DNA from 3 places in the Paenibacillus aurantius genome. Region 2 is predicted to be linked to each of the others. Evidence: riboswitches for the same ligand, from Rfam matches in the RefSeq annotation. Region 2 holds a riboswitch; each other region holds the start of a gene.
The links. A riboswitch is a leader RNA that binds a small molecule or an ion and turns the genes downstream of it on or off. The one in region 2 is predicted to bind ZMP and ZTP.
Positions count from the first base shown of each region.

Region 1: linked by a shared signal. The riboswitch ahead of MJA45_RS14305 (DJ-1/PfpI family protein) and the one ahead of rpiB (ribose 5-phosphate isomerase B) in region 2 are both predicted to bind ZMP and ZTP.
Region 3: linked by a shared signal. The riboswitch ahead of MJA45_RS23820 (bifunctional 5,10-methylenetetrahydrofolate dehydrogenase/5,10-methenyltetrahydrofolate cyclohydrolase) and the one ahead of rpiB (ribose 5-phosphate isomerase B) in region 2 are both predicted to bind ZMP and ZTP.

Region 1 covers NZ_CP130318.1:3,167,851-3,175,304, forward strand. Annotated here, with positions in the region: gene MJA45_RS14295 (AraC family transcriptional regulator) at 1-738, opposite strand, end outside; gene MJA45_RS14300 (GNAT family N-acetyltransferase) at 838-1,233, opposite strand; gene MJA45_RS14305 (DJ-1/PfpI family protein) at 1,276-1,893, opposite strand; ZMP/ZTP riboswitch at 1,954-2,033, opposite strand; gene MJA45_RS14310 (acyltransferase domain-containing protein) at 2,112-3,227, opposite strand; gene MJA45_RS14315 (DUF4082 domain-containing protein) at 3,402-5,264, opposite strand; gene MJA45_RS14320 (discoidin domain-containing protein) at 5,414-7,454, opposite strand, start outside.
Region 2 covers NZ_CP130318.1:41,874-49,327, reverse strand. Annotated here, with positions in the region: gene upp (uracil phosphoribosyltransferase) at 1-305, opposite strand, end outside; gene MJA45_RS00240 (hypothetical protein) at 396-542, shown strand; gene MJA45_RS00235 (serine hydroxymethyltransferase) at 539-1,792, opposite strand; gene MJA45_RS00230 (TIGR01440 family protein) at 1,854-2,474, opposite strand; gene rpiB (ribose 5-phosphate isomerase B) at 2,590-3,048, opposite strand; ZMP/ZTP riboswitch at 3,192-3,273, opposite strand; gene MJA45_RS00220 (low molecular weight protein arginine phosphatase) at 3,431-4,003, opposite strand; gene MJA45_RS00215 (manganese efflux pump MntP) at 4,137-4,694, opposite strand; gene MJA45_RS00210 (L-threonylcarbamoyladenylate synthase) at 5,026-6,096, opposite strand; gene spoIIR (stage II sporulation protein R) at 6,273-7,061, opposite strand; gene MJA45_RS00200 (ATP-binding protein) at 7,268-7,454, shown strand, end outside.
Region 3 covers NZ_CP130318.1:5,273,230-5,280,683, reverse strand. Annotated here, with positions in the region: gene MJA45_RS23850 (GMC family oxidoreductase) at 1-107, shown strand, start outside; gene tatC (twin-arginine translocase subunit TatC) at 132-860, shown strand; gene MJA45_RS23840 (twin-arginine translocase TatA/TatE family subunit) at 884-1,075, shown strand; gene MJA45_RS23835 (cupredoxin domain-containing protein) at 1,101-1,496, shown strand; gene MJA45_RS23830 (MarR family winged helix-turn-helix transcriptional regulator) at 1,639-2,124, shown strand; gene MJA45_RS23825 (alpha-galactosidase) at 2,212-4,416, shown strand; ZMP/ZTP riboswitch at 4,452-4,530, shown strand; gene MJA45_RS23820 (bifunctional 5,10-methylenetetrahydrofolate dehydrogenase/5,10-methenyltetrahydrofolate cyclohydrolase) at 4,592-5,440, shown strand; gene MJA45_RS23815 (NUDIX domain-containing protein) at 5,471-5,932, shown strand; gene MJA45_RS23810 (DinB family protein) at 6,010-6,504, shown strand; gene MJA45_RS23805 (GNAT family N-acetyltransferase) at 6,497-7,000, shown strand; gene MJA45_RS23800 (hypothetical protein) at 7,110-7,454, shown strand, end outside.

The DNA of each region.
Region 1 (7,454 bases), 3.1 Mb from region 2:
GCCCCAGGTTTCCTGTAGCGTTTGCGGGAAAGGTCCGATTGCTGTGAAGACCGCCCACCGGGAAGCCGGAACTTCCAGCTGAACCATCCCGGGACCGGCCTGCTCCGTGGTGGCCACACCGATATAATGGTCGCACTGCCCCTTTTCCTCCATCCTTCCTTCAGAAAAATTCGTAGAAGCGCTGATGATTCCGGCAGGCTCCATGTTAGACAGCTTCTTCATTTCCTCAATAAGCTTGGGCGTCAAACTTTGAGACATTGAGGCAATCTCCGGATTCACTCCGTCGAATACAACGGACACCCGCTTTTGGATCCCTACGATACGAAAAGCTTCTTTGTTCTCCAAACGGTAATTCATTTCTTCTCCTCCTTGAATGGTCAGCTGAAATCTCATCCGAGGGAAGGCTTTGAGGGAATGCCCGTGAATCCGGGCTTCCGAAGGTGTGATGCCATGGACCCCCTGAAAAGCCCGGGCAAAGGAATCTGGAGACGAGTAGCCGTACTTCAAAGCGGCATCTATGATTTTGAGATCGCCATGACAGAGCTCGTGGGCCGCCAAGGTTAACCGCCTGCGCCGGATGTATTCCGATAACGTAATCCCTGCCAGGAAGGAGAACATCCGGGTAAAATGATATTCCGAGCAGCAGGCGATTCGGGCAGCCTCCTTATAGTCAATCGTATCGGTTAGATTCTCCTCGATGTAGGACAAAGCTACGTTCCAGTTGGCCAGCAGATCCAAGACATTCACGCCTCCCTCGTTACCTCAAAGATAACAAAACTTCCTTTTCGTTTCCCGACAATGCTTGCACGGTTCTGTGGGGTTCCTCGAGTATGGTAATCATTCCGTTTCGAGCGATTTAACCAAGGTTAACCGATGGTAACCTGGTTGATAATAGTCTTTCTCCAGATGCACAGCCTGGAACCCCAATCGATCATAAAAAGCGAGCGCCGCCTGATTCCGCTCATGGTCGAGGGTATACAGGACAACTTCGTCATGTCCCCGTTCTTTTGCTTTTTGGCATATGGCAGCAATCAGGGAAGCCCCTACTCCTCTGCGGAGCCAATCCTTACAGGTTACAACACCTACGATTTCATAACGGCCTTTCGAATGCTGAAGAAGATAACCGGCATGACCAATCACTTCATTCTGTGCGTTGACCATCACGAAATAACCGCTGCTGTCATCGTTGGCTTCCAGGAAAGAGCTCCATCGGCAGGGATACTGTTCCCGGATGAAGGTGGGAAAGGAGAAAGAGCAGCAGACGAATCTCCACCTTCACCGCTCCTCTTCTTGTGGATCTATCTGCCCATAAACGTCGCCTGTCTGGCCAGCCTTGTAATAGGGATAGACCAGCTTCTTCTGAACCTGACGAACCGTCTCTGGATCCGTCAGATTCTCGACCATGAAGAGGCCCAAATCCACCGAGGCCGTGACGCCGCCTCCGGTAAAGGTATCTCCATCCCTCACCGCCCGGGCTTTTACCACTTCCGCACAATAAGGAACCAGCAGATCGTAGGCGGAGGGATTGGTGGTGGCTCTTTTGCCTTCCAGGAAGCCGGCTGCTCCCCATAGCAGGGCACCCGTGCAGACGGATACTTTATACGGCACAGACTCGGCGGTTCGGATCCATTCCACAAAAGCATCGTCTAACCGCAACTTCCTGGTCGCCATGCCGCCCGGCAGAAAGACCAGGTCGAATTGACTTAAAGGCGGCAGCACCAGATCCGCTTTTACCTTCAGCCCCCGGTCATCCTTCACTTCCGGTTGGTCGGCGCAGAACCTCCAGGTGACATTCTCCTTGATCTTCATAATACCCAGCCACGTGATTGCTTCGTAGAACCCCGCCAAATCCATAAACGTCATTCCGTCGAACAATACAAACGCCATCCTCATTTCTTCCACCTGTCCTTTCTTCGTTAAGAAAATAAAAAAAGCATTTGATCGAAGGATCAAATACTTTGCCCAGGCGTACGGCGGTTGTTCCATGCGCTCCCTCGTGGTCCTCCACGTTTACGCCAGTCACGCATTCCATATATTTACTTTTACTATACAAGGGAGATGGTTATTTTGTCTATGTTTTTTCACAGGATAGTCACGGCTTTGGGCCGCAGCTATGACAACGCTACGGAACCCGCCGGCTGTTCCCACAGTCTGAATCCCGCGGAGGACCTCATTCGATTTCCAAGCTTAACGTGCCGGATGATCGCTTTCTGCAGGGAGGTAACGGGTGTAAACTGATCAAGCTCCACATGGGGATCGTCGAAAACAAGTTCATAGGTTTGCCTCTCGTCCCCTATAACGGGAAGCGGCTTAAACATTCGTTGAAATTTGACGAGGTTGGACTCCGGAGGCAGGATGAGGGAAAGTGCGGGATCCATAATCCAGGATTTGCAGACGAACGCCTTAAACGGAATTCCTGGAAAGTATCTGGGAAAGAAACGATACGCCTCACGGTAAGCGTCCTCGCATTCTTTAAGGGAAAGCTTGCTGCCGGACGGGATGTGCACGTCCACGACGCGATCTCCTTTTCGGAGAACCACCCTCCACTCGTTCGGATCAAGGGCGATCGTCTCCCTCTGCACCGTTCCATCGGATGCGACCGGATGACCGACTAGCGAGAGGTCCGACTTCTGAAGAACCGGCAGCCAGGATTCCGCCTCCCTTCGGTTGTTGGTCCCATCCGGCAGGCCATCGGCCCGATACGGGACGTCCCCGTCGCATAACGTTATGATTTGGGATTCCCTGTTGCGGACCGTCATAAAAGGCCAGGAGTAGGTGCCGGTATTGAAGACAAGCCTGCCTAACCGGAAAATGCGGGCCTGGACGTGGCGCCTGAGCCAATTAAGTTCGGATAACCCCCATCTTCCGTTTCTTCGGTAATAGTCACGTGTATAAAGACCGCCGAATGCAAGCGTCTCCAGCGCAATCCGGTTTTCCATTCCCAGCTTGCGATAAGCCTCAAATGCCCGTTCGGCGCCGGAGACCAAGATAGCTAAGGGCCAGATCCCAGCCTGGTCCCCCAGCACGGGCACAGGGAGCGGCCAGGTGGAAACAGCGCCTGCCGTTCCCGGAGGTTGATGGAAAATGAGATAGGACCAGAATCGCGCGAGCAGGGACAATCCGGGATTCGCGCCGATAACGGGATAAAGCCCGGCTATCTCGGCCATCGCTTCCTGCGGTAAATCATAAATAAGGGAAGCGTTCTCCGGTATTTTTTGAAATGACATCTTGTACTCTCCGGACTCCACTGCTTTAAGATAGGCCGGCCAATGGTCCGGCCAGCCTGCTGGGGCAGGGCTTCCTGTCAATTCCTGCGTGAGGTGCTCCAAGTCCATCCCTGTTCCTTCCTCCTCGATGAACGAGAGGCCGCCGAGTTGCCGGCAGCCTCCCTGTTAATGGTTTTATGGTTTGAAGACGATGTCGCGCAAATAGTTGTTTCCATTAAACGTGCTGGTCGGTCTTGCTCCGAGCGTTGTCGTAAAGACACCCGCATTGGCCGTCCAGGACAGATGGTTCGCGTTGCTGCCGGAGTTGGTTAAGTCGCCGGCGACAGCGGCATAGAGCTTGCCGGAATCCGTTCCCGTCGTAACCGACACGGTATAGTCGGTATTCGCCGCTAGGTTGACGGGAGTGGCCAAATTGTACTGCACCCAACTGTCATTACCGCTAAACTTGAACGTGTACGGACCGCCGATGACCGTATTGTCCGAGTTTCTCCATATCCGGATGGTATGGTTTCCCGACTCCCCTTGCACCCCGAACAATCGAACCCCGGTTACCTGACCCGCAACCGAGGATGTGAACACCGTGCCGAGTTCATAGGCCCCTCCGTTGCCCCCGTTTCCCGTATCCGCCTTCACGCCGAACATATTCTCCGAAGTAAAGGATTCCGGATAGAAAATAACATCTCTTAAATAGTTCGTACTGTTGAAGGTGGTGGTCGGTAAAGTTCCCATTGTCGTGGTAAACACACCGGCGTTCGCAGCCCATGTCAGGTTGCCGCTGCTCCCGCCGCTGGTTAGGTCTCCGCTGATAGCAGCGTACTTATGCGACACATCGGTACCTACTGAAACGGAGACCGTGTAATTCGTCGATGACTCAATATATAGCGGAGTAGGCAGATAGAAGGTTTTCCAGCTGTTTGAGCCTGTAAAGGTGAAGTCATAAGGACCGGCGATCAAGGCTCCGTCCGAATTCCTCCATATCCTTATTTTATGGACCCCCGATTCCCCTGTAACCCCGTAAACCTTTACGCCCGCAATGTAACCGTTAGTCGCTGCCTGGAACTTCGTCCCGAGCTCCACTTGCTGTGAGCCTGTTCCCGTAGGTACCTTCGTTGCGAACATCGTATTGATCCCCGGTACCGTGTAGCCGTTCCAATAGCCGACATTGTCGTACCCGCCCTGCCGATTGGTATTAAACCAGAGCTTTCCGTCGGGGGCAACATTGACGGACTCAATCTCAATCCAGGTGCTTTCCTTAAGGCTGAAAGTCAGATTAAGATCCAATGAGATCGTTCCCGATGCTGTGGATATATTATGATAAACCAGTACAGCACTCTCGACCGGGGAACCGAAGGTCATAGGAACATAGATGCTGTCGTTACCGCTCCAATACCCCAACCCCTGATGCTGGGATCCCGTGTAGCTTCCAAGATCAATCACGAAATCAGGCGCTGCGGCTACCGCTATGGTTCCGCTGGTCGCACTCATGCTGAGCGATGCCCGGCGAAACTCCGTTCCCGATTTGAGGAGTAAATTTATAGTGCTGCCGGTTTGCCCCGTAACCTCAACTCCCGACATGGCCCAGAGTTGACCGGTAGGATCTTGAATATTGAACTCCCCCACTAGAAAATAGGTGTTTCCTACCACCTTCAGCTTCAACAGCTGAATAGTTCCGGGACTGTTCTTCAAGGTGGCGACGAAAAGATAGGTCACTCCGTCGATTACCGTGGCAGCCATATCGTTGGCATGGCTGAAATACGAAAGGATGGTAGTATTGTCGCTGCCATTCGTCATGAGCGTAGTGGCCCCGCTGGTCATGTTCGTAGAGTAAAGGGCCATTTGGGTATCGTTAGGTTCGACTTTTGCGGAATAGGCATAGCCGTTGGCCAGGGCCAATCCTTCCGTTGCGGTAAACACGTCATTGGGCAGCAAGGAGACCTGGGTATAGGTGCTGTAGGAAGCGGCACCGGCTGTGACGGGCATTAACGTGGTGAGGATCAAGACCAGTACGATGGCGACAAAACGCTTGATTATCTTCATTTCCTTTCCCTCCATTTGGAGGATTGCTTCTATAAAGCAATCCTAAGCTTAGTCAATAAAAGGGGAGGCACGTTTCATCTATGGATGGGGAGAGCACAATAGCGCTGCTCCCCATTTCTTGCTGGCTGCCTATTCGTTTTCCGGATGACCTATGGGGTAAACGCACGCCCCGGCTTTGGACTTAAATTAGTTACCGGAATGTTCGTGATTCCTTTCACGGGATATCCGGCATAATCATTCAGCGGCTTGGTCCCCGGCGTGTAGGAGATGGTAACGGTTCGATCGAATAGGACAGCCTGGGAGAGAGTCAGCTGAACCTCGTTACCGGCGGAATAAACCGAACGGACGACCGTGGGCTTTCCCTGTACCTGTACGCTAAAGTCAGCGGGATCAGCGGCTGCTCCGTCCGCCAAAGGTTTATCAAACCGTAGAACCATCTTATCGCCGTCTACCGAAGCGGTATCCAGGTAGGCTGGTTCTTGGAACCTCCACAGTTCCGAAGAGGTGGCGTTCCCGTTCGAGTCAATCAGCTTCACGAACCACTCGTTTGCGTTCCCCACTGCAACGGGTTCCAGCTTAATCGAGGCCGGACCGGTCTGTACGTTCGGGAGTGTCCCGAGCAGCTCATCGTTCCATTCCGTGCTGATGCCGAAACGGTCCGTCATCAGCGTCATCTCCCCTTTTGCCGTATCAAGCGGAAAGGTCGCCTGCTCCTTGTCGTCGGCAAAGAAATTGTAGTCATCCTTATAAGGAGAGTACGTGTTCATGTACATCCGCTTATTTTTCGCGTCGAACTGCAGCAAACGAATGTAGCCCAAGCCACCTTCCGGCCCCTCCTGATAGTCGGACAGTACTTCATAGACCACTTTCCCGTTGATGCGTTTGACATTGTAGAACGCGCCGTGATAATGACCGCTTACCACCATGAACACATTCTCGTTGGGGGCAATTACCTTCTCCATGATTTCTTTGCCGTTGACCCCATATTTGCCGCTTCCTTCAATGTAAGCATGAGTCCCCACAATGGCATAACGGTCTTTGTATTTGGATAATACGCTGTTTGCCCAATCGACCGTTTGTTGGTCCAGCCTTCCATACACCCCGAGATACAAGATAACAAAATCCATGCCGCCGGCGGAAATCAGATCATAATGATGACGGTTGTTGCTCAGGTCGCCTCCGTACCAAGGCTGCCCGGCAAACCGGTCGCGGCCGAAATAGTTCCAATAGTACTCGTAATCGTTGACATTATGGTTAATGTCGTGATTACCGGAAACCACGCCATACGGAATGCCGGCCTCCTCCAATATTTTCATGTTTCGGTCCGCCACTCCCCACTGGTCCGCCATGTTCCAATTCTGCACGAGGTCCCCGGTGTGGATGACATACTTGATCTTGAGCGGGTCTTTGTTGTCGGCAATCCAGCGGTTCATCTTCTCAAAAATGTTAGGATAACTCCTGGAATAATACTGGGTATCCGTTTCCCAGATAAACGTGAAATCGTACTCGTTCGGGGCCGGTTTCTTGGAGGGTTCCGTAATATTTTTCTGTGCGGCCGCCACCATAAAGTGAGCTTTGCCTCCTTGGACGTTCGACGTACCGAATTTACCGGTTAATTGGATATCCCGCAGCGGATTGCCCTCCCGGGAGGTCAACGCCACCCAGTTCGTTATCGCATAGTCCCATACATACAGCGTCGCCACCTGGTCCGTCCGCCCTTCCCAGGTCACATATAGCTCCCGTTCCACCGGCTGGTCGAATTCCAGATCGAAGCGCTGGTAAGGAGAATTCTCCACGGACTTTGTAATCTGGTACTTGTCGTCCGATTGGGTTATCTTGGCCATTTCTTCAGGTGAGAGGCTGATATCCCCATATTCTTGCGGATAATAAGCGGGAAGCTCCTTCGCATCCGGATTCTGAAAGGCGGAGACGCCGTATTGAGTCAGGTCGGCGGGAATAAGAACCCGTTTGTAAAATTGGGCATCCAGGGGAACGCCGGACGAGTTCTGAACCTCCAGCTTCAATTCGCCGTTCTCATGAACGCCTTTTACCGCTCCGAGCCCGGAGGCCGGATCGCCGTATACTTCCATTTCGGAGAGCTGCATGCCGTACATCCACGTTTTCACGCCAAGCCCTTCCACCCGAACATATCTAGCGCGTTCAGCAGGGAAGTCAAAGGACTGCACGCCG
Region 2 (7,454 bases):
AAACCCACATGGCCGACCTTGGCGGCCGGAAGCAGCTTGAGGATGCCGTCCACCATGCCGAGGCCCGCCCGAAGAATCGGAATGAGGCCGAGCATGCGGCCGGAAATGATTTTACCGTCGGTCGTTGTGACCGGTGTCTTGACTTGGATCGTCTCGAGCGGAATTTCCCTCGTAATTTCATAAGCCATCAGCGTGGCGACTTCATCGACCAGTTCGCGGAAGTCCTTGGTCGTGGTATTCTCATCCCGTATGTAGGTGAGCTTATGCTGAATCAGCGGATGGTCGCAAATAAATACTTTACCCATAACAGTCCTCCCGAGCGTCGTTTAGCCCTTCTTTAACTCCTGATGCCTGACAAACCTCGTACATTATACCATAAACATCCTCGTATAATCTTGTCCAAAAAAGAGCGCGAATACCCGGACGGACCGAACGGAGCCCGTCCCTTGCCGAAAGCGGCCGATACCGTCCATGCCAAAAGAAAAGGCTCCCTCGCAAGGGAGCCGGATGCCGCCCGAACGGGCGCCTGTTTCCTGGATTAAGCTTCGTATTTCATGTTGGCGTAGAGAGGGAACTGCGCGGTCAGATCGCGGACCATGCCGCGGGCTTTCTCGTGCACCGAGCTGTCGTCCGGATTCTTCAGCGTCATGGCGATAATCTCGGCGATCTTCTTCATCGCTTCCTGATCCATGCCGCGGGAAGTAGCCGCCGGTGTTCCGAGCCGGATGCCGCTTGTGACGAATGGGCTCGTCGGGTCGAACGGAATGGCGTTCTTGTTGGCCGTTACGCCCACTTCGTCGAGAAGATGCTGGGCGGCTTTACCTGTCATGTTGATGCTGCGCAGATCAACCAGAATCAGGTGGTTGTCGGTTCCGCCCGATACGATGTTCAAGCCTTCAGCGGCCAAGGATTCGGCCAGCGTAGCGGCGTTCTTCACGACATTCTCCTGATACGTCTTGAAATCAGGCTGCAGGGCTTCGCCGAAGGAAACGGCTTTCGCCGCGATAACGTGCATCAGCGGTCCGCCCTGGGTTCCCGGGAACACGGCCTTGTCGATTTCCCGTGCCCAAGGCTGCTTGCAGAGAATCAAGCCGCCGCGGGGACCGCGAAGCGTTTTGTGTGTGGTCGAGGTCACGAAATGAGCGTGCGGAACCGGGTTCGGATGAAGACCTGCCGCTACCAGACCTGCGATGTGCGCCATATCTACCATGAACAGGGCGCCCACATCGTTCGCGATCGAAGCGAAGGCTTCGAAATCGATGGTGCGCGGATAAGCGCTCGCTCCGGCCACGATCAGCTTCGGACGATGCTTGAAGGCCGCCTTGCGGACTTCGTCGTAGTCGATGCGGAACGTGTTCGGATCAACGCCATACGCCACGAAGTTATAGAGCAGGCCGGACGCGTTCGCCGGGTTACCGTGCGTTAGATGGCCGCCATGGGCCAAGTTCATGCCGAGGATGGTGTCTCCCGGCTTGACGGTGGCGAGATAAACGGCCAGGTTCGCTTGAGCGCCCGAATGGGGCTGAACGTTCGCGTGCTCGGCTCCGAAAATTTCCTTCACGCGGTTGCGGGCAATGTCCTCCACCACGTCGACGTGCTCGCAGCCGCCGTAGAAGCGCTTGCCGGGATAGCCTTCGGCGTACTTGTTCGTCAGCACGGTGCCCAGGGCATCCAGCACGGCCTCGCTGACGAAGTTCTCCGAGGCGATCAGTTCAATGTTGTCGCGCTGGCGGTTGAGCTCCTTGCTCATGGCCGCCAACACTTCCGGATCCTGCTTGCGTAAATGTTCCATGTTCGATTCCTCCCCATTGATTAAAAGGCGGTTCAAGCCCGCTTATCCTGCCATCCCAAACTCAGTCACACGTTCCGGCATCCGTCACCGTCTCGACCACATAGACGGCACGGGCGCCGCCAATCAGCTTCGGCCTCGTGTAGGCCATGGAGACGGGGGCCTCCCCGATCATCCGCACGGAGGAGCGGAGCGGCACGGCTACCGGGATCAGGTGCATCCCGATCAGCGTTCCTCCGATATCGATTCCGGCGTGAGCCCGGATCGTCTCCACCACTACCGGCTGCTTCAGCTTGCGGAAGGCGTATGCCGCCATCGACCCGCCTGCCCGCGGAACCGGAATCACCGATACCGGTTCGAGCAGAGGGTACCTCGAGAGCAGCTCCTTTTCCACCACAAGCGCGCGGTTCAAATGCTCGCAGCACTGGAAAGCGGGGAAGAAGCCGATTCGCCCGCGGACCCTTTGCACGCCTTCGAAGATGGCGGCTGCCGCCTCCTCGCTCCCGGCCGTCCCGATATGCCGCCCGATCACTTCGCTTGTGCTCGTCCCGATGACGACAATCTGGCCCTCTTCGACCTTTCCGGCCTGGACCAGCTCCGTCAGCGCGGTTTCCACACGCTGCGACAGATCCGCCTCCGGGTCCCACTCCGGCTGTCCCGCCCGGTTCGCTTCGTTCTCCTTCACCGCCATCACGCCTCCTTGCCGAATTTTCGGATTCTGGTGCCTTACCTTGCGGATAAGACACTGCGAGGCCCCTACCTCCCGGCCTCCTGCTTAGGATAGGTGGAACAGGCGAGTTTTATGGATGAAGGGAGTACTTCTCTTCCAGCGAGCGAACCTTTCCGACGCGGTTCTGGTGACGGGGCCCTTCGGAGAATTCCGTCTCCAGCCAGAGGCGGGTAATCTCCTGCGCGATGCCCGGCCCCACTACGCGCTCGCCCATGGCCAGCACATTGGTGTCATTGTGCTCGCGGGTCGCCTTCGCGCTGAACAGATCGTGCACAAGCGCACAGCGGATGCCGGGGATTTTGTTCGCCGCAATCGACATGCCGATGCCGGTTCCACAGAGGAGAATGCCTTTATCGGCTTCTCCCGAAGCCACCTTCTCGCAAACGGCGGACGCGAAATCCGGGTAGTCCACGGACTCCTCGTTCTGGGTGCCCATGTCGGTCACCTCATGGCCCAGACCGGCGACGAACGTCTTGATTTCTTCCTTCAAACGGTATCCTGCGTGATCGGCTCCGATTACAATTTTCATAGGTTCTGGTCCTCCCAAGATAGGTGTAGAATGTCAAGGCCCGCAAGAGACGGGCACGGATAGACAAGTCCCCTTCATTATACCCGATAACGCCGATCCCGCCCAACAAATAGAAAAAGAGCACACTCGTGCACGCACGAGATGCTCTTTGCCCAGGCGACCGGCCGTATGGCCCGGTGCTCCATTGTGGTTGGTTCCACGTTGTCGCCAGTTACACCGGGTCCAGTGGGAGAATTCCGCGTGAGCGGCTTCCTCCTTGAATATGCCTTTATCTTACCGCATTTTGCGGAGGCTGTAAAGCCCGGAAGGCGGCCTCCCTGCGGAAAAGTCAGGGGACGTACCGTCTTTGGCTCCCTCGCCTCCTCCTCCTCCAGGCTGCCGGTTACAGCTTGTCGAGGAGCTTCTCCACGCTCTCCTCAATCTCCAGCGCGCAGGCCTGGTATTCCTCCAAGGAGCCTCCGAAAGGATCGCGGATGTCGAGGTCCGCCCCTGTACCTTCCAGCTCGGCCAGCCTGCGCCGGTCCTCAGCCGTAATGGGCTGACCAAGCGCCTGCTTGATCTGCAGGTCCACAATGAGCCGTTCCTTCTCGCCGGCCTCACCGGAATCCGCGGCAGCGTGGGCTGTATATTCTTTTAAGGTGTACGTTTTGTCCACGGCCTCCGGGAAGCGTTGGAGGAGAAGCCTTTTGTGGCTGACGGTCATGGTCAGGATGAGGTCCGCCCGGCGGATCAGCTCCGGGGAGAGCGACTTGGAGGACAGGGCTTCGTTCAGCCCCTTGTCCTGTAGAATCCGGCGCGAATGCCCCGAAATCGAGCAGCCGTCCACTGCGGATACTCCGGCGGAGGACACGGTCACGCGGATTCCCTTGCGCTCCGCAAGCAGCCGGAAAATCCCTTCCGCCAAAGGACTTCGGCACGTATTTCCCGTACAAACGAACAGCACATGGTTGATCATTCTGCCCACTCCTTTTTCTTCCGGCATGTCTCTCTTATATTATAATAGGAAGGGTCCGGGCTTATCCACCCGGACCCGCTGCAGCGTGTTAGGCGCAGGCGAACGCCCGCTTTTCCTGCCCTTGACGAAAGCTCTACATCAGAAACTTCAGGCCGAAAGCAAGAAGAATCAAGCCGCCGAAGGCTTCCCCGTAATCTCCCACCCACTGGCCCACCCGGCGCCCGAGCAGCAGGCCGAGCACCGACATAAACCCTCCCAGCAGCCCGAAAAGAAGAACCGTCAGCAGCAGGTCCGACGCGAACATACCGAGCGATACGCCCACCGAGAAAGAATCAATGCTGACCGTTAAGGAGAACAGCATCAACCCCCAGAACGTCCGGTGGTCGATGGATTGAACGGCGTCTCCCCGCATAGCGCTGTACACCATATGAGCACCGAGCACCACCAGCAGGCCCCCTCCGGCCGCCGTCGCGACTCCGCCGAGCAGCTCGCCCGCATAATGCCCCATAAACATGCCGGTCAAAGGCATGACAATATGGAAAAGGCCGATGGTGAAACTGATTTTGCAAATGTCGAGTAGGCGAATTCCTTTCAAGCCGATCCCGATTCCGAGGGAGAACGCATCCATCCCCAGAGCCACCGCCATCAGCAAAAGAGTGATCAATTCGCCCCACACCGGTGCCGCTTCCATGCTCCTCTCCCCTTTGTCCGCCTATTCTTTCCCAAGATATGCGGAGCTTGAGGGAAACATGTCCGGTTTGTCCCAGGGAGGGACCGCCTTACCCGGAGCAGGACGGAGGCGGTAACGCGCCGGACGGGCAAAGGGCGGGGATGCCGGCGAATGCTACGGGGCAGAGGCGCCTGCCTAAGTTAGAAGCGGTTCGGAAGGGGGAATCCGCTGAAGGATGCAAAAAAAGGCCGGGAAACCAAAAGTTCCCCCGCCCCTCGTGCGGCAAGCAAGCCTGCGTCTTTGGCGCAAAAAGCAAGTCGCCGCGGGCATCGCCAAACCGTTCAGGCGGAGCTTAAAGCCGGATGACCCGGCCTCCGGCCGCCTTGCGCAGCCGGTTCATCACCGCGGCGCCGATGCCGCTCTCTTCGACGGCCTCGGCGAGGATGAAGGTCACCCCGGCCTCGTCAAAGCCGCGCAGGGCGTCGTAGAGCCCGCGGGCTGCGGAGCCGGGATCGCCGAGCCGGCCGCAGGCGATGACGGCGTCGGCGTCGTAGCGCGCCGCATGCTCGGCGCAGGCGAGCACGCCCGTGCGTTCGCCGGCGGCCTTCGCCCGCGCGAGTTCCTGGCGGATCCAGGAACTCACCGCCTCGGGCGACGGGCCCTGCACGACGGCAAGGCGCCCGCGCGGGGCGTAGTGCGCGTACTTCATGCCCGGTGCCTTCGGGGCATGAAGCGCGTCCTCGCCGCCCGGAGCGCCAGGCTCGCCGTCCGGGCCCGCGCCGGCGACGGGCGCGAACCGCTCGAGTGCTTCGGCGCTTACGCCGCCCGGGCGCAGCACGTGCACGGCGCCGCCGGCGGCTTCGACGACCGTCGACTCGACGCCGACGCCCGTCGGGCCGCCGTCGAGCACGCCTTCGATGACCCCGTTCAGGTCATCGAGCACGTGCTCGGCTCGCGTCGGGCTCGGGCGGCCGGAGCGGTTCGCGCTCGGCGCGGCGACCGGGCAGCCCGCCACGCGGATCAGCGCCAGCGCGAGCGGGTGATCGGGCATGCGGACGCCGACAGTCGCAAGCCCCGCGGTGACGCGGGGCGAGAGGGCGCCCGGCTTGACCGGGAGCACGAGCGTCAGGGGGCCGGGCCAGAAGGCGTCCATGAGGCGGGCCGACAGCTCGTCCACGCCGGCGACGATCTCGCCGAGCTGGGCGCGGTCGGCGATATGCACGATGAGGGGATTGTCGGAAGGGCGTCCCTTCGCGGCAAAAATCCCCTCTACCGCTTCCGTGCTGCGGGCGTCCGCCCCGAGGCCGTACACCGTTTCCGTCGGAAAGGCGACCCGCCCCCCTTCTTTCAGCAAACGTGCCGCCGCTTCCACGGCCTCCTGATGGCCGGCTCCAGCGGGCTCCGCCCTCCATACCTGTGTCATCTTCCACTCATCCTTACTGGTTTTTGCCTCATTATAGCGTTCCGTCCGTTCCGTGTCACGGCGGGCCTCTCCCTTAGGCTGCTGCCTAGCCAGCCGCTTACCTATTCCTATTATGTCCATCGTTTTACATGGTTTAAGAGGCGGATAACTTGGACTTTTTTGGCCGGCACCGGTTTTTAGGCGAACAGCCCTTTTATCCATCCGAAGAAGCTCTTGAGCAGATCCCAGAAGAACGATCGCGCCTCCACCTTCGACGTTTCCGTGCTTTCTTCGGCTTGGCTGCCGCCGCTTGGCGTCTCTGCGTTCCGGACCTCCGCCTTCCCGCTTCCTTCTCCCGTCTTCGCCGTTTGGCTCTTCGAGAGCGTTACCGCCTTGTCCTTGCTTTCCTGGCCCTGGCCGGAAGTCATCGACGTCTTCGTAACGGCCGGCTTGGCTGCCGCCGGGGCGGCCTCGGCTTTGTTTTCTTTTTTGACGGCATCCCCGAAGCAGAGAGGAGGGAATAGCACGCACCACCAGTTCTTGCCCTGGCCGGAACCGAGCGTGATCCGCAGCGCCTCGTAGCTGCCCGCGGGATAAAGCTGGCCCCCGTACATTTTTTCCGGGAATGGCACCGTGTCCAGTTCAACCTTGTGTCCGTAGCCAAACCCTTTCTCTTGCAGCACCTGGCCGACGATCTCATCCAGCTCGCCCAGATGGGCCCGAATGTCCTCCCGCGCCATCTCCAGGTTGTGGGGCTCCGTCACCCATCCGTTGATTTCCTCCACCACGCGGTCTCGCACGATTTTCTTGACGGCCTGGTCCTGCAGATTGTCCGAGTTGCCCAGAATGCGCACCCGGATGGATTCCTGCGGAATCCCGGAAGCGGCTACGGCCGCATTGGTTTTGTTCGACTCCCAATTCATCATAAGAACAATAAGGGCAAAAGCGATATAAATGAATTTGGCATATTCCGTTCTTCTGACCATGGTTCCGGCCCCTTCCCTCTGCCGTTTATCGGTTATCGGCGGGTATAGCTACAGTATGGACAGGGGACCGATTCTCTAAACCTAGCAATCTATCAAATGCTGCGAGCTCCTGTCTGGTCTGCTTTGCCCCCTCAGCGGGATGCGGTATAATAAGGCAAAAGGAAGGCTTGGAACTAGACGTTTCCTGCGTCGGGAAGGATTCCCCCATGGACTTATCCAGATATTTTTTTACCAATCTTTGCACCCTCCTTGCCTTGACCTACTTAGCCGGGCTGATCAATAAGAATCTCCTGCCCCGCGTCAGCCCGAAGCGAAGAGAGATTTTTTTTGTAACGGGGGCTATTCTCGGGGGCTGGACCTCGATGTTCTTCGGCCTGCGGTTGGATGAATCGG
Region 3 (7,454 bases), 1.1 Mb from region 2:
TCCCTCATAACAGCGGGTACAACCCGACGGGCACGGTAGGGGCGCTCTCTTACCGGGCGGCCGAAGGAATCGCCAAATATGCGAAGCAGCCCGGCATGCTCGTATAACCCCAGGCAGGAAGGAGGGGGAGGATGGACAAAGACAAGGAAATAATTCGCCACCTGACGGAGCTCCGCAAGCGGCTCATTGTCGTCATTCTCTGGTTTCTTGCGGCCATGGCCGCCGGGCTGTATATGTCGCGATCCATTCTTCTGTATATTAAACACTCGCCGCCGGCGGCCGATGTGGAGTGGAACGTCTTCTCGCTGACGGACGGGATGTTCATTTACATGAAGTGCGCGTTCCTCTTTGCCGTGCTGTGCACGCTGCCGGTGGCCTTCTACCACGTATGGTCCTTCGTCAAGCCGGGCCTTACGGAGGAGGAGGCCCGGGGGACGGCCGTTTATATCCCGATCTCCTTCGTCCTGTTCGTGGCGGGCCTGGCGTTCAGCTACTACATCGTCTTTCCAATGATGGTGGACTTTATGAAGAACGTGAACGTGAGCATCGGGGCGACGGAGCGGTACGGCATCGACCGGTATTTTTCCTTTCTGTTCAACGTCATCTTCCCGATGGGAATCGCCTTTGAAATGCCGGTGGCCGTTATCTTCCTTACCCGGCTCGGTCTGCTGACCCCGGCCCGGCTCAAAATGACGCGCAAATACGCCTATCTCGGTCTAGCGGTGGTGGGGGCCTGCATTTCCCCGCCCGATTTCGTCTCCCATCTTTCGGTTACGGTACCGCTCATTCTTCTGTTCGAGCTGAGCGTGATTGTCGCCGGCTGGTATTACCGGCGGATGCAGGCTGCCGCCGCCCTATAGCAAGGAAAAAGGAGGAGAAAAGGATGCTGAACAACATCGGATTGCCCGGACTGATTATCATCCTGGTCATTGCTCTCGTCGTATTCGGACCGGCCAAGCTGCCCCAGCTGGGGCGGGCTTTCGGCGATACCTTGCGCGAATTCAAGAATTCGACCAAGGGCATTGTCGAGGATTTGAAGGAAGACGGGGAAGAGGAGAAGAAGACCGTCACCTAAGACCTACACCAATGGAGGGATTCTCATGACCAAACGATTCTGGCTGACAAGCATTCTGATCATTCTCGTCGTCTCGGTACTCGCGGCCTGCGGGAGCAAGGATAACGCCGGCGGTTCCTCGGGAAGCGGAGGAAGCTCCTCCGGAGGCGATTCCGGCGGGACGAAGGAAATAACCGTTGCCGCCTCCAACTTCAAGTTCGAGCCAAGCGAAATCCGCGTGAAGAAAGGGCAGAAGGTGAAGATCACGCTCGACAACAAGGAGGGCATGCACGGATTGGCTATCCCCGAGTTCAATGTCGACTTGAAGCAGCCGGGCTCGGCCGAATTCACGGCGGACAAAGCCGGGACATTCGAATTCCACTGCTCGGTCGTTTGCGGAGCCGGACATGCCGAGATGAAAGGCAAGCTCATCGTGGAATAAGAGACAAGCGGAGGAGGGCCGTCGCGGGCGGCTCTCTTTTTTCGGTCACCGCCACCCTTGTTTTGGGATGCTTGACAAACCGTTCCAGAAGCCGTCATAGTGAAAACAAAATCTTTAATCAAGAACCAGGAGAACGAAACCCATGAAGAAACACCCTTCGGAACAGCTGGCCCTGCATCTGTACCGGGTCAACCGCAAGCTGCAGTATCTCATGTCCATTCACCTGAAGCCCTATGACATCACGCCCGAGCAATGGAATGTGCTGAAGCATGTGCAGGAAACGAACGGGGTTTCCCAGAAGGACCTGTCCGTCATGGCCGATAAGGACAAAACCAGCATAACCCGAACCCTCGACAGCCTCGAACGGAGAGGGGCCGTCCGCCGGCAGGTTAACCCTGAGGACCGGCGTTCCTTTCTGGTTTTTCTCACGGAGGAAGGCATGGGGCTCATCGAGAGGCTTCAGCCGATCCCCGATAAAGTCAATCGGCTTGTTTCCCGTGACTTAAGCGGGGAAGAGCTGGCTGTCTTCCGGCAGACGCTTACGTTGCTTCAGAGCCGGATTGAAGCGGAGACGGCTGGGACGGATTCCGTAGCCGGCGGCTCTCCGGACAGCAGGCTGGATGGATAATAGCCGTTGTTCGCAGGAATATCCCTTTCGATAGCGAATGGGTTAGCGAAAGACAGAGAAAACAGAGAGAGAAGGAGAGAGTCCGACTTGGCTGTGCACTTTGACGGAAAAGCAAACATTTATCATCTGCAGACGAAATCTTCCAGCTATCTTTTTCAAGTCACGAAATGGGGAACCCTCGCTCATTTGTATTGGGGCAAAAGGATCCGCCCGACGGGGCTGGACCGGATTCTGCAGCTTAGGGCCCGCTCCGCCGCGTCCCCTACTCCCGACGTAACCGACAAAACCTACTCGCCGGACACAATCCCGCAGGAGTATCCGGGCTACGGCGCGGGGGATTTCCGGCTCCCCGCTTTTCAGGTTCAGCTCGAAAACGGCTCGACGGTGACCGATTTGAAATACCGGGCCCACCGCCTGCTGAATGGCAAGCCGAAGCTGGAGGGGCTGCCGGCTACTTACGCCGAGGCTCCGGAAGAAGCCGAGACGCTCGAGATCGAGTTGGCGGATGAAGTCATCGGGCTGAAGGTCATCTTGACCTATACGGTCTTCGAGCACTATGACGCCATCACCCGCAGCGTCCGCTTCGCCCACGAGGGCCCCGGGCGGCTGAAGCTGCTTCGGACCATGAGCATGAGCGTGGATATGTCCTCCTCCGACTACGACCTGCTGCAGCTCTCGGGCGCCGTCCTGCGGGAACGGCATCTTCACCGGCGCGCGCTCGTTCCCGGAACCCAGTCCATCGAAAGCCGGAGAGGGGCAAGCGGACACCAGCAGAATCCGTTTATGGCGCTGCTCTCCAAAGGGGCGGATGAGGATAGCGGGGACGTGTACGGGTTCAGCCTCGTTTACAGCGGCAGCTTCCTGGCAAGCGCGGAGGTGGAGCAGTTCGGCACCACCCGGGTATCACTCGGAATCAACCCGTTCGATTTCAGCTGGCTGCTGGAGCCCGGGGAGTCCTTTCAGACGCCGGAAACGGTGCTGGTCTATTCCGACCGGGGCCTGGGAGGCATGTCGCGGACTTATCACCGGCTGTACCGGGAACGCCTGTGCCGGGGAACCCACCGCGACCGGGAAAGGCCCGTACTGGTTAACAACTGGGAAGCGACCTATTTCGATTTCAATGCGGACAAGCTGGGGCAGATCGCGAAGGTGGGCGGAGAGATCGGCATTGAGCTGTTCGTTCTGGATGACGGATGGTTCGGGCGGAGGGATAACGACAAGTCCTCCTTGGGGGACTGGTTCGTCGACCGGAACAAGCTGCCCGAAGGCCTGGAGCATCTGGCCGAACGGATCTCGGCGAACGGGCTTGCTTTCGGGCTGTGGTTCGAGCCGGAGATGATCTCCCCGGACAGCGAGCTGTACCGGAGTCACCCGGACTGGTGTCTTCACGTCCCGGACCGGTCCCGGACCACGTCGAGAAACCAGCTCGTGTTGGATTACTCCCGGGCCGACGTGCGGGACTATATTGTCGATACCGTCGGCCAAGTGCTCTCCAGTGCCCCGATCCGCTATGTCAAGTGGGACATGAACCGCAACATGACCGAAATCGGCTCCGCCTTGCTGCCGCCCGACCGGCAGAGGGAAACGGCCCACCGGTACATGCTCGGCTTGTATGATGTGCTGGAGCGGATCACCTCGGCCTTCCCGGACGTACTGTTCGAGAGCTGCGCTGCCGGAGGCGGGCGCTTCGATCCCGGCCTGCTCCATTACATGCCGCAGGTGTGGACGAGCGACAACTCGGATGCGGTCATGCGCCTGAAGGTGCAGTACGGGACGAGCCTGGTGTATCCGCCCGTCACGATGGGAGCGCATGTCTCCGCGGTACCGAATCATCAGGTGGGGCGGATCACGCCACTCAAGACGCGCGGGTATGTCGCCATGTCGGGCAACCTGGGCTACGAGCTGGACCTGACCCGGCTGACGGAGGACGACAAGACGGAAATCCGCAGCCAGATTGAGCTGTACAAGCAGATCCGCCCGCTTGTCCAATTCGGGGATCACTACCGGCTCCGCAATCCGTTCGAAGGGAACGAAACGGCCTGGATGTTCGTCTCCGCGGACCGGCAGGAGGCGGCGGCCTTCTATTTCGAGACGCTGTCGGAAGCGGCCCCGGCGATCAAGCGCCTGAAGCTGAAAGGCCTCGACCCGAACCTTGATTATATGGAACTGGAGTCAGGGGCGGTTTATGGAGGCGATCATCTGATGTACGTCGGGATCCCCCTTCCCGTGCTGAAAGGGGATTTCCTCGGCGTGATGTTCCGTCTGCAGGCGGTAAGCCAAAACGGCGCTTGAAGGAAGAGGATGTTCGGGTTACAATAGAGGGAATATCTGGCAGGTGTAACTGGCGAAACGTGGAGAACCACGGGGGAGCACCTGCTTATCACGCCGATCGCCTGGGCAGAGGTAAGGGACTATCCCTTGCCTCTTTGTGTTTTTATTCTATCGGTGGAAAGGATGGAGGAAGACCATGCCCAACAACGCACTCCTGCTGGACGGCACCAAAGTGGCCGAAAGCATCAAGGAGACACTAAAGGAACGAATTCAGGCTCTGGGGGAAAAAGGAATCGTCCCCTGCCTGGCCACCGTATTGGTCGGCAGCGATCCGTCGTCGGCCACGTATGTGAGAATGAAAGGGAACGCCTGCCGGAGGCTCGGCATCGGCTCAAGGCGGGTCGTGCTTCCGGAGAACACGACCACGGAGGAGCTCGTGGAGACGATTCGGGAGCTTAACGAGGACCCGGCCGTGCATGGCATCCTCCTGCAGCATCCGGTGCCGGCTTCGATCGACGAGAGGGAGGCCTTCGAGGCCATCTCCATCGAGAAGGACGTGGACGGCGTGACGACGCTTGGCTATGCGCGGACGGCCTTTGGCCTGGCGGATTTCCCGTCCTGTACCCCGGCGGCCATTCTGGCCATTATGAAGCATTACCGGATCGAGGCGGAGGGCAAGCATGCGGTCGTCATTGGCCGGAGCCCCATTCTGGGCAAGCCGGTATCCGCTATGCTGCTGAATGAGAACGCAACGGTCACCACGTGCCACTCCCGCACTCGGGGACTCCCGGACCTCGTCCGCCTGGCCGACATTGTCGTAGCGGCCGTAGGCCGCCCCCGGTTCGTACAGGGAGATTGGCTCAAGCCGGGGGCGGTGGTGCTGGATGCGGGATATAACCCCGGCAACGTGGGGGATGTGGACTATGAGGCTTGCCTAGGGAAGGCCTCCGCCATTACCCCTGTGCCGGCCGGGGTGGGCCCGGTGACGATCGCCACACTCCTTAAGCACACCGTGGAAGCGGCGGAGAAATACGGTAACCGGTAACGGAAGGACATCCGAAGAGGAGGAAATCAGATGCATCGTCCCCTGCTTAGAGCGGAAGCGATTATCCGGCGGTCGGACGGGGAAGCGTACTTGGTCCAATGCGACCGGGAGGAGAGCTTCTACCGCTTTCCCGGCGGCGGCGTGGAATTCGGGGAAACCGCGGCGGAAGCCATTCGCCGGGAGCTTCTGGAGGAGTTCGACCTGCCCGTTCAGGTCGGCCCGCTGGTGTGCCTGAATGAGAGCCTGGTGGAGTTCGACGGTCGGCAGCGGCACGACTGCACCGTCCTGCATTGGGCCGCCGTGGAGGAATCGGCCATCCGCGGGGCGCTCACGCATAAGGAGCACCCGGATATTCAGTTAACGTGGCGAACCCTTAAAGAGCTTAAGGAAAGACCGCTCTATCCGGAGGGGATTTGGGAAGCGCTGGAACGGGGCCTCGAGGAGGTTGTCCATCTGGTCATCCGGCGGAATTATGACCGGCCGGAGGAATAGCCCGCTCCGTCAGACGGGCATCCGATCTGACGTTATCCGGATGAACCGAGAACTAACTTGAGAAGGGAGTGATTGGTATGAATATAAAATCTGTTCTGTTGGATCAATGGAACGCTTGTTATCACGATAAGAGCTGGTTTCTTCCTCTTCATGAGATTCTAATGGATTTAAAAGCAAGCCAAGCTGCTTGGGAGAATGAAAGCAAACAATCCATTTGGTCGATCGTGAATCATCTAATTTTTTGGAATGAGAAATGGCTCGAAAGATATAACACGGAATTAGTTGACCGGAGTAGTCCCATAAACAATGACGATACGTTTTATGTAAATCCGCATCCCCTCAATGAGCTGGAGTGGAAGAAGACTTTGCAGAGACTGGAAACCGTTTTTGATAGCTGGAATAAGGCACTTGAGGAAAGCACGGAGCTTAAACTGCTAACGGAAATCCCCTCCTATTTCCATGCTCCATGGTGGGGAGCAGTCTCAAATTTATGTATTCATAATGCCTATCATATAGGACAAATCATGCTGCTCAAAAAACAATGCTTAAGTTTAAGTCAAAAAAATGATTGACTTAGAGGTTAAGAACCCGGCTGACGAAGAGCTCGAGCTCTTCGTATCCATTCTGCGGGAGGGAGCGGAATGGATACGAGCCCGGGGGCAGGAGATGTGGTCGGAGCGGCAGGTCTCCTTGACCGCTCTGCTCGCTTCCTGCCGCAGGGAGGAGCTCTATTTGGGGAGCGTGGGGAAGGAGCCCGCCGCCGTCATGATCCTTCAGGAGCAGGATCAACTGGCGTGGGCCGATGCGGACGGGTGTCCTTCCCTTTACCTGCATAAGCTTTGCGTGAGAAGGCCCTATGCCGGGACCGGGCTCTCCGTTGAAATGATTCGCTGGGCCATTCGGGAGGCGGTAAGACGGGACAAAGCGTTCCTCCGCCTCGATTGCGCCGCCGACCGGCCCCAGCTCTGCCGCTTCTATGAGTACGCCGGGTTCCGGAAGGCAGGCGAACGCCTTCTGTTCGGGCGCTACCCTACGGCCTTGTATGAATATGCCCTGCAAGGGGGCTGACGGGGGGCCCTCATCGCTCTGCTTACCTCGGAGCGGGACATTGTTTTGCAGGAGTCAGTAAATAATTTACAATATAAGAAATAGGGTGAAATTGCTCAGGGGTGATAAAGTGAAATTCTTTAATTTATCGGAGCCTATAGAGTACGAAGCCCTAATGCCTGGTAGGCATAATAGATGGGGGAATGATGCCCTTCTTTTCAGGGTTAACAAAGGGACAGGGAAATTGACCACTAAGTACGGAACGGATAAAAGTGGTGATACCTATGGGTTTTTGTTGCTAGATAATAAACCATTGATAAACAGCTACGGTGAAGAGTTGTACTGTCCAACATGTGCTAAGGTTTTAAGTATGGGTTTAGGCAGGGAGAACGTCAATCAAAGCTTAATTGACACCATTAAACATTCACAAAATGTAGGTAATGATATCAAGGTTGCTTTTGAAAATATAAAACCT